4 regions of the Lysinibacillus sp. FSL K6-1151 genome follow, and region 3 is predicted to be linked to each of the others. Evidence: riboswitches for the same ligand, from Rfam matches in the RefSeq annotation. Region 3 holds a riboswitch; each other region holds the start of a gene.
What was found. A riboswitch is a leader RNA that binds a small molecule or an ion and turns the genes downstream of it on or off. The one in region 3 is predicted to bind cobalamin.
Positions count from the first base shown of each region.

Region 1 (3,149 bases), 650 kb from region 3:
TTTATATATGGAAACCATTGCGACGACGGTGACAGGCTATGGTCATTTTGAGCCCCTCAAGCATTATGCAGAAGTTCATTTACTAATGGAGCCCAATCCGCGAGGAGTAGGTAATACATTTAGCAATGCCTGCCATGCGGATCATTTATCGGTAGGCAACCAACGCCTTGTTGAAAAGCACCTGTTTGAGCGTGATCACCATGGCTTACTCACAGGCTTCCCTCTGACAGATATTCATTTTACACTGCTAACAGGTCGCGGACATAATGAACATACATCGGGCGGCGATTTCCGAGAAGCTAGTTTCCGTGCGCTACGTCAAGGACTTGAGCAAGCACAGAACATCCTGCTTGAACCTTATTATCGCTTTAAAATGAAGGCTTCGAACGACTTTATCGGCCGCATGATGAGCGACATACAGCAAGCTGCTGGCACATTCGATGACCCCATCTTATCCGAAACAGATGTTGTGCTAACGGGACGAGCGCCCGTCGCCACCCTAATGAGCTATAGCACAACCTTTGCGGCCTATACCAATGGTAAGGGCGCACTCACACTCCAATTTGATGGCTATGATGTGTGTCATAATGCCGAGGAAATTATTTCGCACATTGGCTACGATAAAAATGCCGACCCAGAATACAGCTCCTCCAGCATCTTTTGTGCGAAGGGCAAAGGATATTCTGTTCCTTGGCACGAGGCACAAGCAGCCATGCATTGTCTGTAAGTAGGTAATCCTGCCCGCGCGAAGCCGTTTGCTTGCGCGGGTGTTTACTTGCTTTGAGCGAGAATATTTACCCTGTTTGCGCGAGTATTCCTTGCTGGAGCGAGAGTATTTCATCTGCTTCCGCGAGTATTCCCCGCTCGAACGAGAGTATTTCATCTCCTTCCGCGAGTATTCGCTGCTTGAGCGAGAGTATTTCATCTGCTTCCGCGAGTATTCGCTGCTCGAACAAGAGTATTTACCCCCTACCCTTCAAATAAATAAAAACAAGCCCTCCGTTTGATGGAGGGCTTGAGTTTATAATGCGCCTACTGCTTTCTTTGTAGAACTGTGCACAAGGTATGCAGGCTCGACAATCACGTAGTCATGCGTGTTTGTGAAATCAACTAGCACTTTACCAGGATAACTTTTTAAAATTTGCAGTTGATCAATTAATTGCAGCAATAGCTCGTGACCGTTGCCGCGTGGATGCCAGTTGAAATGGTAATCATTTAATGCCTGAACCGCTTCAATAAATTGGGCGTATTCCTGCTGCACAAAGGCTATTAACTTATCATGTTGAGGCGCTAAATCATGGATATATGTTTCATAAAAACGCATCACGATCGAGCATAATACATCATTGACACGCGCTGCACTTAAAACAGGCTTTGGCTTCAGTGACAGACGGTCAAGGTTGGGCTTGGCACGAGTGGAATCAATGCGTGTAATTAAATGGTATGGCTCCCCGTTAACCTCATAGACAATCGGGTTAGTCGGCATATACATCATAAAGCTATTGGTCTTCGTTTTCAGTTGATCGGTTACCGCTGCCTTCGCGAAAAGATGCCCGTCCACATCCCCATTTTGTATCCAAATAATTTCTTTATTATATAAAATTTGCTCAAAGAAGCGATCATTGCGGATCAGCTTCGTTGCTAATAATTGGTCAATCAATGATTCGACCGCCATTCTTGTTTTCGCTTTCTTGGCAACTTCTGTGCGTGGCTGCTTACAAATGGTCATATCTAAAGAAGTCATACATGCATCCCCTTTACGTACATAATGTCAAAACAAAAAGGATTTCCTACCATTTTTGAGGAAATCCTTCGCTTATCTTCGTTCATCACCCAATGCCAAACAAACCCTAAGTATGTGTAAATGAGCCCGATTGCGAACCCCTTCATTTACTTTGGGCGTTTGACGTACCGTGACGAACAGAGCATTCTGTTTTGTCAACATGCCACCTCCTATTCCTCGTAGGTTACTGGTGTGTACTCGTAATAGGCAGGTATCCTGACTCATGGTCATCGCCACTTTTCTCCTTCCCATCATTTGACAGTGGTTGCTGAAAAGTCGCTCACATTTACAGTTGCGGGACAGTGTCGGATTCGCACCGACTTCCCTTTTAAGCAAATTGCACGCAATTTACACCTATTACTACACGCTATTCAGTTGGTAAGGAAATTTACGAAAATTCTCTATTCCTTAGCTAATCATTGTAAAGTATTGTATGTCCAAAGTCAATTTATGCTAAAAAATACTAATTATTTCAAAATAATTCCATGTAAATGGATGCATAGAATACTAGGTTTTCCTCATGTCACACTGAGCATCGCTTTAATTGCTTTCTGTAAAATGATAATAAAGTTATTTCTAATCAAAAAATACAAAAATTATATTATAAGAAGGCTCATTAAAGTTGTTTAAATCTTGTTCAACTAGCCCCCGTTAGTTCAACAACTTCCTGAAATCAATTCTTGTGTAGTTTTATTATAGGTAAGAGATAGGTTCGTAACCGTGTTTGCTAATTAACTTTATCATGTTGGGATTTTCTATCGAGTCAACACTCACAAATATTTCAGAATGTCCTAAACTCTTTGCAATATTTTCTCTATACCTCATTAAGTCTGAACCTATACCATTACCACGATAATCCTCTTTTACATATAGGTCACTTAATTTAGGAAGCAAAGTACCTTTTAATTTAAGAACTCCAAAACCTAATATAAGTGCGTCTTGATATTATTCCTTTTTTGCAAATTGCTTTAAATAATTCGTGAATAGATCTTTATTATTTCTACTATCATAAACCCGATAAGTCGTTTTCATTCGCTAATCTGATTATGTAGTTCATGGTTACTGCCACTTCCCTATTCTTTAATAAATCACTATTATAAAATTTCTTCTTCAACAATATGCACCGTTCGTTAAATAAACAAAAGGACGGTCAAGCACCTTTTATTTTAGAATTTTCTCTAGCTATTCTTAATCCCTCTCTACCATTTAGATATTGAAAGTTAAACTATTTAACAAAGTGGGTAAATTTAAGCCCCATTATTTATTCTTCACATATATATGTATTGAACTGACCTCGATGTTATTGAAAAGCGACTGCTCTATTGAACGATTGCCCCCTGTCAGTCCAATAACAAGTTTTAGGTGT
Region 1 is NZ_CP152040.1:2,160,367-2,163,515, reverse strand. It holds gene MHI04_RS10455 (translation factor GTPase family protein) at 1-727, shown strand, start outside; gene MHI04_RS10450 (hypothetical protein) at 795-956, opposite strand; gene MHI04_RS10445 (hypothetical protein) at 1,022-1,744, opposite strand; cobalamin riboswitch at 1,972-2,156, opposite strand; gene MHI04_RS10440 (GNAT family N-acetyltransferase) at 2,477-2,677, opposite strand; gene MHI04_RS10435 (8-oxo-dGTP diphosphatase) at 3,142-3,149, opposite strand, start outside.
Region 1: it holds a riboswitch for cobalamin, as region 3 does, so the genes downstream of both, MHI04_RS10445 (hypothetical protein) here and MHI04_RS13565 (energy-coupling factor ABC transporter permease) in region 3, are expected to answer to the same signal.

Region 2 (3,149 bases), 450 kb from region 3:
ATGCTGACAGGACCAGTGACGATATTAAATTGGTCCTTTGTACGAGACGATCTGTCACGTAAAGATGTCGCTTATCAAATTGCATTAGCACTTCGCAAAGAGGTTGAGGCACTCGAAAACGCAGGTATTTCAATTATTCAAGTGGATGAGCCAGCTCTAAGAGAAGGTTTACCGCTACGAAAAGAAGAATGGGGAGCTTACTTAGAATGGGCTGTTAATTCCTTTAAGCTGGCTACAGCTAGTGTCAAAGATGAAACACAAATCCATACACATATGTGCTACTGCGAATTTAACGATTTCATCGAACCGATTAGTGCACTTGATGCAGACGTGATTTCCATTGAAACATCAAGAAGTCACGGGGAGCTCATTACATCACTGCAAGGGCAACCTTATCAAAAGGGCATTGGCTTAGGCGTTTATGATATTCATAGTCCTCGTGTGCCAAGCAATGAAGAAATGCTAACTATTATGAGAGATAGTTTACAGGTGTTAGATCCCCATCAATTTTGGGTGAACCCAGATTGTGGTTTAAAAACAAGAAAAGAAACTGAAACTGTTGCAGCTTTAGCTAATATGGTTGCTGCAACGAAAACATTACGCCAGGAAGTACAACCATCTATCTCGAGATAACGACATCATTTTATAAATCTACTACAACTACTACATCTTCTCTCCGAAATACAACAAAGACCAGGAAAAAAATGGACCTGGTCTTTTGTTGTTTCATTCTTTTAAGATTTTTATTATATTCAGAAAATAAAATTGACGTGAACAATCGAGCATGTTATGTTTATAACGAATTTCATAGCGATCATTACAAGTTTGAGTGAAAAAGACTTTCATTCAATTAAAAGGAAAATGGGTGTAAATCCCATGCTGTCCCGCAGCTGTAAATGAGGAGTTTTGTTTCAAATACCACTAAGTGATTACTTGGGAAGGTGAAGCAAAATCATGATTCATGAGCCAGAATGCCTGCTTGTAAGGAGATTCATTGATGATCTACGAAAGATAGGGAGATGGATGGAGGCTTACTCATTGTAAGTTTTTCTGTCCTTATTCTTTTTTAGAATAAGGTTTTTTTAGTTTGATTCAGCAAATGTTTTTGTAGTAGCACATACAGAAGACTTCTTTTTCTGAAGAAGATAAATAGTCAATGGCTGTTTAAATGCCCTCTGAACGTCAAGAAGCACCACGTCCTGTGGCAATGTCGGTGTGTCTAAAGCCTCTAGCTGATATCACAAACTTTGAAAAGGTGTCTGCACAATGCAAATCAACTTCTACTCGTTAGCTCGAAAAATTTGAACGCATTGTTGATACCTTCTTTCCATCTATCTATAACTAGATTCATTTGTACCACGAATAGAGATAGGAGACAGAAAATGAGATTGACTAAGTATGTACTTCCCTTCATCCTTGTGTTAACTTTCAGCGTACTTGCTGGTTGTACAAGCACAGATCAAGAAAAGGGAGAGACAGGAACACAGCAAACAAATGAAAAAATGATAACAATTGGGTGGCCATTAGATGTCGGCCCATTGAACCCCCATACATATTTACCCAATCAAATGACCGCACAAGCGATGGTCTATGAATCCTTGGTGGAATACAACGACGATGGAACTGTTAGCCCAAAGCTAGCAGAAAGCTGGGACATATCAGAAGATAAAACGACTTATACTTTTCATTTAAGAAAAGATGTTAAGTATTCAGACGGAACTGCGTTTAATGCAGATAATGTGATTCGTAATTTCAATGCAGTATTAGCGGATCGGGAAATGCATTCTTGGATGGGTATGGTCAACCATATGAAAGAGGTTGTGAAAGTGGATGATTTTACAATTCGCTTGCAATTAGATGAACCTTATTATCCTGTCTTAAACGAGCTTGCCTTTGTAAGACCATTCCGTTTTTTAGGGGATAATGGATTCCCAGCCGGAGATGCGACACAAGATTCGATCAAGGCACCTATTGGAACAGGTCCATGGGTATTAACCGAGTACAAAAAAGATGAATATGCTTTATTTAGTCGCAATGAAAACTATTGGGGAGAAAAGCCTCTCGTAGAACAAATTAAAGTTAAAATTATCCCAGATTCAGAATCGATTTCATTAGCATTTGAAAACGAGGAATTAGATTTAATTTATGGTCGTGGCATCATTAGTTTAGATAACTATACGTATTTAAAAGATAGCAGTAAATACAAAACCGCTACCTCTGAGCCTTTGTCTACGAAAGCGTTACTCTTCAATACTCAGTCGGGTCCGTTAGCCGAATTAAAGGTTCGTCAGGCCATTCAATATGCTATCAATAAGGAACAAATGGTTGACAGTATTACACATGGTACAGAAAAAGTGGCTAACACATTATTTTGGGATGCCATTCCTTATGCCAATATAGAGTTAGCGCCAATCTTATATAATCCTGAAAAAGCGCAGCAACTACTAGATGAGGCAGGATGGACGTTACAGAAGGGCGAAAAAATTCGTTCGAAAAACGGGCAACCATTATCATTAGATTTAATCTACATCGCAACAGATGCAATCCAAAAGCCAATGGCGGAATTAATGCAAGGTGAACTAGCAAAAATAGGGGTACAGTTGAATTTAGAAGGTGCGGATGTGATGGTCGGTCTTCAAAAATTAATGGATGATCAGGTGGATATTAATTTCTGGCGTACAAACGGACCACCAACCGACCCACATAGCTTTGCAAATGAGTCAGCTACGCCAAATGCTAGTGGTGTTTATGAGGCAAAATTAGGCTTACCTAACGCCACAGACATCGATACGAAAATCCATCAATTATTAGTGGGAACAGATGAAGAGGAACGAGTGCAGCTTTACACGGATATTTTATCCATATTCCATGATCAAGCACTTTTCTATCCTATCTCTTACGAAACAAATAATGTAATTTATCAACCATATATGAAGGATTTTGCTCCACGTGCATCTGAATATGATATTCCCTATGCACAAATGGATAAAGAGTAATAAAAAAGAGAGAGTATGTCTTGCAAAGACAGCTCTCTCTTTATCATAGGAGTGAGTAGGAAGTGACAGCATGTATGAATCGACATGGATGTTTTGTTTAAAAAGAATTTTGACTTTGCCGTTTGTCTTACTAGGAGTTTCCATCCTAACCTT
Region 2 is NZ_CP152040.1:2,366,972-2,370,120, forward strand. It holds gene metE (5-methyltetrahydropteroyltriglutamate--homocysteine S-methyltransferase) at 1-633, shown strand, start outside; cobalamin riboswitch at 805-998, shown strand; gene nikA (nickel ABC transporter substrate-binding protein) at 1,383-2,996, shown strand; gene nikB (nickel ABC transporter permease) at 3,067-3,149, shown strand, end outside.
Region 2: it holds a riboswitch for cobalamin, as region 3 does, so the genes downstream of both, nikA (nickel ABC transporter substrate-binding protein) here and MHI04_RS13565 (energy-coupling factor ABC transporter permease) in region 3, are expected to answer to the same signal.

Region 3 (3,149 bases):
TGACTGAGACAATGCTTCCAGCCTCTGCTTGGCGAACCGCTTCCTGCGCACGGGACACCTCTTCGGTCATTCCAGTACTGACAATCGACTTCGCACTGACTAAATCTTGAATCAACTCCACGTAGGTTTTGTAGCCTATGATCATATCACTTTGTTGTAATGCCTCTACCGCCCGTGTCGTAATATGCTTAAAGTCTCCAGGTCCAAAGCCCACTACGAAAATTTTTCCTTTTTGCGCCATGTTGTTACCCCTCTTTCACCTTTTCGATCCCTTTAATGGCTGTCGTTTGTGCTGTACGCTGTAATGTACCTTCACGAAGTGTAAAGACATGTTCTTTGTATAAGGATTCATGATGTAAATCTTGTACAAGTGTTCTAGCATGCTCTGTTGATGGTACACGATACCAATTCCCTTGCGGATAGGCGATGACCACACAAGCATCCTTGCATCGTCCATTACAGCGCGTTCTTGTTGTATGTATCTCTTGATCAAGTGCTTGCTGTTGTATTTCTTCTCGAATAGCTAGGGTAATTTCCTCCCCACCTTTGTTCATGCAGCTACTACCATTACAAATAAAGAGATGTGTTTTCATCCCCTCTAAATTCCATGTTGTCATCTTCTGTCTCCCCTCATTTGCTTTCTGGAAAAAGAAAAACCTTTACTCTAATTACGAAGAGTAAAGGTTTTGTAGAAGCCAAATAAAAACGAATAAAATAAAATGCAGGTACTCGCTCTTGCTTCAACTTCTCCCTCCGAAAAGTTTGCATGCACAATCAAATAAGCAGGTTTCCTGACTTAAGCTTCATTTTACTATCGCACCTTCCCAAGTTTGCACCAGTGGCTTTGCGATTTCATCAGCTATTACAGTAGCGGGGGCTGTATTGGATTTTCACCAATTTCCCTATTATCTCGAGTTATTCGAGCACTTATCGACGTTTTATATGAAATTTATTATCTTCTTTATAGAATAGAAAACTGTCTCTATCATATCTCATTATTTTAAAATTTCAATATTTCTATAAAAATTTATGACAATTTTATCAATTTTGTGTGTAGACCAGGTATAAAAATTATAATATCTCCTTATTTATGACAATTCAGTAGTTATCAGAATCTTCTCTATTGACCTTCAATTGAAAATATTTTTAAAAAAAGTATAGCATATTTATGGAAAATCATGTTACACTTTGTCGTGAAATCTCACAACTTAATGTTTTTTCGGTGTAAAATACTTATCATTTTGCTTAAAAGGGAAGCCGGTTTGAGTCCGGCGCGGTCCCGCCACTGTATTAGGGAGCTTTATAGAACATGTCACTGTCCAACGGATGGGAAGACCTATAAAGTGTTGAACTAGAGCCAGGAGACCTGCCGAAAAATATGTGATCGTTTCAGCCTACGAGGATAGGTGTGCGGCTTAGCAGATGAGAATGTTATTTGCTTTTTTAGCTATGCACTTTTCCAACAACGGAGAAGTGCTTTTTTATTTACGCACGCTACATTCTAAAAATCTATTAGTAAGGAGGAAAGCTTTTGAAATTTTCATGGTGGAAACTTAGTTATTTTTTATTGGCCTTTTTACTCGTGCCAAAACGTGCCTTTGCTATGCATATCATGGAAGGTTTTTTACCAATCGAATGGGCTATTTTTTGGTGGGTCATCTCTATCCCATTTATTATTCTAGGATTGCGCTCCATTCGCAAAACAATTGAAGAAAACCCTGAAACCAAAATGCTTTTAGGTCTTTCAGGAGCCTTTGCTTTTGTGCTGTCGGCGTTAAAAATCCCTTCGGTTACAGGTAGTTGCTCCCACCCAACTGGTGTTGGACTTGGAACGGTTTTATTCGGACCTCTAGCTATGAGTGTCATCGGAACGATTGTTTTATTATTCCAATCTTTATTATTAGCACATGGTGGGATTACCACTTTAGGAGCGAACGCCTTCTCTATGGCGATTGTAGGCCCATTTATTGCTTACTTTGTCTTTAAAGGGGCTCAAAAAATAGGGTTGTCATTTTCACTAGCTGTTTTTTTTGCTGCGATGCTTGGTGACTTAGGTACATATGTTGTGACTTCTGTACAGTTAGCATTAGCCTTCCCTTCAGAGGTTGGCGGCTTTATGGCATCGTTTACAAAGTTCGCAGGTATTTTTGCCTTAACTCAAATTCCGTTAGCGGTGAGTGAAGGAATTTTAACGGTCATTGTGATGAATTTCTTGAAAAAGTACAATGTCAGCGAATTAAAAATGTTGCGTGTTTTCTCAACAAAGGAGGCACATTAGTAGATGAAACGAAATTTATTACTAATAGCGATTGTTGTGCTGTTAGCTATCATCCCATTGTTTATACAAAAAGGTGCAGAATTTGGTGGTGCTGATGGAGAGGCAGAAGCAGCCATTGGCGAAATCAATGCAGAATATGAACCGTGGTTTGAAAGCTTATGGGAGCCACCAAGTGGTGAAATTGAAAGCTTATTATTCGTGCTACAGGCAGCTATTGGAGCTGGTTTTATTGGCTACTTCATCGGCTATATGCGCGGCAAGCATAAAGAAGGTTAACCCGTTATGTTACTCATTGATAAGTATGCGTATCTTAATAAGCTAGCGTCCGTTCATCCGCTAGAAAAAATGATATTTTCAATTGGTCTACTTCTCGTAACGCTCATCATGAGAGATGAACGACTTTCACTCATTACATTTTTTGTAATGAGTGCTTTTATCATTTTAGGTGCAAAAATTCCGCTTACCTACTATGTTAAGTTATTATTGCTACCTGGATTTTTCTTACTAACAAGTCTTGTATCCATCTTGCTGTCAATCACACCAGCAACTCATGTATTACCTGCCCATCTGTGGTCTTTTACGTGGATGAATTGGACAATTTTCATCGGAAAAGCAAGTGCCCTGTCCGCCCAACAATTGTTCTTTATTGTCCTTGGCAGTAGTAGTTGTTTATACTTTTTAATTTTGACCACATCCGTACAAGGGATTTGCTATGTGCTCCGACAATGGCGACTGCCCTCTTTATTGGTTGAGCTTATTGAACTAACCTATCGTTTTATTTTTATATTTTTAGAAAGCATGTACAGAATACATCTTGCCCAGCAAGCGCGTCTTGGCTACCATTCTCCAATGCAATGGCTACGCTCCGTAT
Region 3 is NZ_CP152040.1:2,812,052-2,815,200, forward strand. It holds gene cobJ (precorrin-3B C(17)-methyltransferase) at 1-241, opposite strand, end outside; gene MHI04_RS13560 ((2Fe-2S) ferredoxin domain-containing protein) at 246-617, opposite strand; cobalamin riboswitch at 764-946, opposite strand; cobalamin riboswitch at 1,204-1,389, shown strand; gene MHI04_RS13565 (energy-coupling factor ABC transporter permease) at 1,532-2,278, shown strand; gene MHI04_RS13570 (energy-coupling factor ABC transporter substrate-binding protein) at 2,282-2,554, shown strand; gene cbiQ (cobalt ECF transporter T component CbiQ) at 2,561-3,149, shown strand, end outside.

Region 4 (3,149 bases), 430 kb from region 3:
AAGTGTATCCCGTACAATTGAATGTATAATTCAAGGCGGGAAGGATCATCTCCAAAAAGGGTTGGAATTAGAACGAACACGCTTTGCTGAGTTATTTTTAACAGCGGATGCTAGAGAAGGCGTTCAAGCGTTTATTGACAAAAGACAGCCCAACTTTAAACATTCGTAAGGGAGGAAACTACTATGACAAATGAAGTAATATTTTCCGTCAGTGATGGTGGCGCAGCAAGCATTACGCTGAATCGTCCTCAAGCTTTAAACTCACTTTCTATAGAAATGCTAAAGCCCATTGGTGAGAAACTAAAGGAATGGCAGGCGAATGATCAAATACACTTGATAATTCTAAGAGGTGCTGGCGAAAAGGGCTTTTGTGCTGGGGGTGATATTAAAACACTCTATAAAGCTCGCTCCAGTCAGGAAGCTTTCCAAAATGCCGAAATCTTTTTTGAGGAAGAATATCAAATAGATAAGGCAATCTATCACTACCCAAAGCCTATCATTGCTTGCCTTGATGGCATTGTCATGGGAGGTGGGGTTGGTTTAACGTATGGGGCTAGCCACCGAATTGTGACAGAGCGAACAAAATGGGCTATGCCAGAAATGAATATTGGCTTCTTTCCTGATGTTGGAGCTGCCTATTTTCTAAATAAAGCGCCTGGCTATGTAGGATATTACTTAGCTTTAACAGCATCGATCATCCAAGCTGCGGATGTTCTCTTTGCTAATGGTGCGGATAGCTATATGACGAGCGATCATTTACACGCATTCCTCACACGCATTGAACAAACGAACTGGCATACAGTGGAGACTAGCACAGCTCTAAAGCAATTAATAGAGGACTATTCAAGTACACCAACAGCAAACAGTGAGCTTGCCAGCCTTCAAAATGAAATCGATCAACATTTCTCAAAACATACAGTGGAGAAGATAGTCGAATCCTTAGACAATGACCTAAGCAAATTTGCACAAGAAACAAAGCAGTTGCTTCTATCTAAATCTCCATCATCCTTAAAAATTACATTAAAGCAACTGATAGATGCCCAACATAAAACGGTAGAAGAATGCTTTGCGACTGATTTAATCTTGGCAAAAAACTTTTTAAATCATGAGGATTTCTATGAAGGGGTTAGGTCTGTCGTCATTGATAAGGATCGAAATCCTCAGTATATCTATCAAACATTCGCTGATTTTACAGATGATATACTTGAAAAATTCTTTCAAGACAGTAGTGAAACCGTAAAGAAGTAAGAACAATGACATCTTCGCTCAATAAATGCTGAAACCATCTACTTGTTAAGAGGTAGGTGGTTTCTTAAGTGTTGTTCTGTAGATTTTCATAGGGTTTTGTCAGAGAAAGTAGAATGATATGTTATACTATAAAAAACGGAATAAAAGGATAAAGGTACAAATTCAATAGAATTTGTTTAAAAGGGAAGAACGGTGAAAAGCCGTCGCTGTCCCGCAACTGTAATTGGGAGCACATTTTAAAAACCACTGTTATGTATGTAATGGGAAGGGAAAAATGTGTGATGATCATAAGCCAGGAGACCTGCCTTTATCTAGTACAGCCAAAACCTACGCGGATAGGGGGTGTTGAGTGTGACGAATTACCTTCATCATACTCATAGTGCGACAACCAAAAAAAGAGTCTCTATTCAATATAGACGACTTATTTTATATTGGTTGAAGAACTATGAAGTATGTCAGTCATAGCTAGCATCTTCCCATTAGGGCAAGATGTTTTTTTTATGAATAAATAGGGGTGAACAAGATGACATCACATTCAATTTCATTTTATATAAATCAGTTAAAGCAGCAAATTATGAACAACCTTTCTGGTGAGCATATTAGGCCTTTACAGCTTTATATTAGGAAGTTAATAGAAGAAAACCCAAATGATTATACATCTATTAATGATGCCTATTTAACGATCAAGCGTGAATTAGTCGAGACATGTCATGATAGTAGATAAAAAATCTGAAGTGAAGTGAATAATTAAATGGAATGCAAAATGAACAAATCTGAAGACATAATGGACAACATAGATATGAATCAAAAAGTTTTATATAGAAAATTGGATCATTTTGAAATGGAAAGAGGCTTGGTATTAGAAAGTTTAGACATTTTTCTAAGATGGAATCAACAAACACAATACCTTTCTGAAGACAAGCTTCAAAAGCTTTGGATGAAACTGGTAAGGAAGTATAAATTCTCTCTCGATGAATGGGAAAGAACTGCTGGTCATACAAATATCCATGCTTATCTAGTGAAGGAGCAAGGACATGGGTTACAAAAGTTGATGCGCTTTTACAAAGATCGCCACGGCATAAAATGGTTGGAAAATGCATTTCATTATGGAATGTCATTGCTCATTGAAGTTGGAAAAATGCCTGGATTAGAAATGTTTTTCCTAACAAATTTAATATGTTACAGATGGGAAAAGGATTATTTAGAGGATGCAGATGTTCAACAGTTTTTTTGTCATTCAATAAATGGTAAAGTGAAGGAGGTCTATGAAAGTTTCAGGGCTTTCGATCAAGAACAGAATCTGTTAACCGCAACTACTCTCTATAAACTTTTATCAAAATATAATCCTCATTTTCAAGTGAATTCGGCAGCAACGCCTGAATTTTATAAGGAATTGTCCTTATTTGTCGAAATCGAGTAATCCATACGTTCGACATGTCAAACAGTCTATTATTCTTTAGAATATAGGCTGTTTCTATGTGAAATACGCTAGTATATTTAATGCTCATAGATCCGTAGTAACAAAAAATCTCGTACATAGTTTAGATACACAATGAATTAAGATATAAGTAATAGATGGTGAAATTCCTTCGAAAGTTATAATCGAAAATAATGAATAATCAAAAAATAAAGAAGTTTAGAATCTAGATTTACTTTTTATATGAAGGATGGTACACTTAAAACTATTGAACAACAACTATATATTGTGTTCGTTTTATATAGGTGCTACTATATGTAGTTTAAAAGGGAAGTTCGGTACAATTCCGACGCTGTCCCCGCAACTGTGAAGCTGACAATGATTACAACCACTGTGCATTCGCATGGGAAGGGAATCAGAGGATGAAGCAAAGCCAGGAGACCTGCCTCTATAAAACAATTAATCATTTCTTCGGGGATTAAGA
Region 4 is NZ_CP152040.1:2,381,996-2,385,144, forward strand. It holds gene MHI04_RS11560 (enoyl-CoA hydratase-related protein) at 1-169, shown strand, start outside; gene MHI04_RS11565 (enoyl-CoA hydratase/isomerase family protein) at 184-1,248, shown strand; cobalamin riboswitch at 1,384-1,572, shown strand; gene MHI04_RS11570 (hypothetical protein) at 1,772-1,972, shown strand; gene MHI04_RS11575 (hypothetical protein) at 2,012-2,668, shown strand; cobalamin riboswitch at 2,952-3,130, shown strand.
Region 4: it holds a riboswitch for cobalamin, as region 3 does, so the genes downstream of both, MHI04_RS11570 (hypothetical protein) here and MHI04_RS13565 (energy-coupling factor ABC transporter permease) in region 3, are expected to answer to the same signal.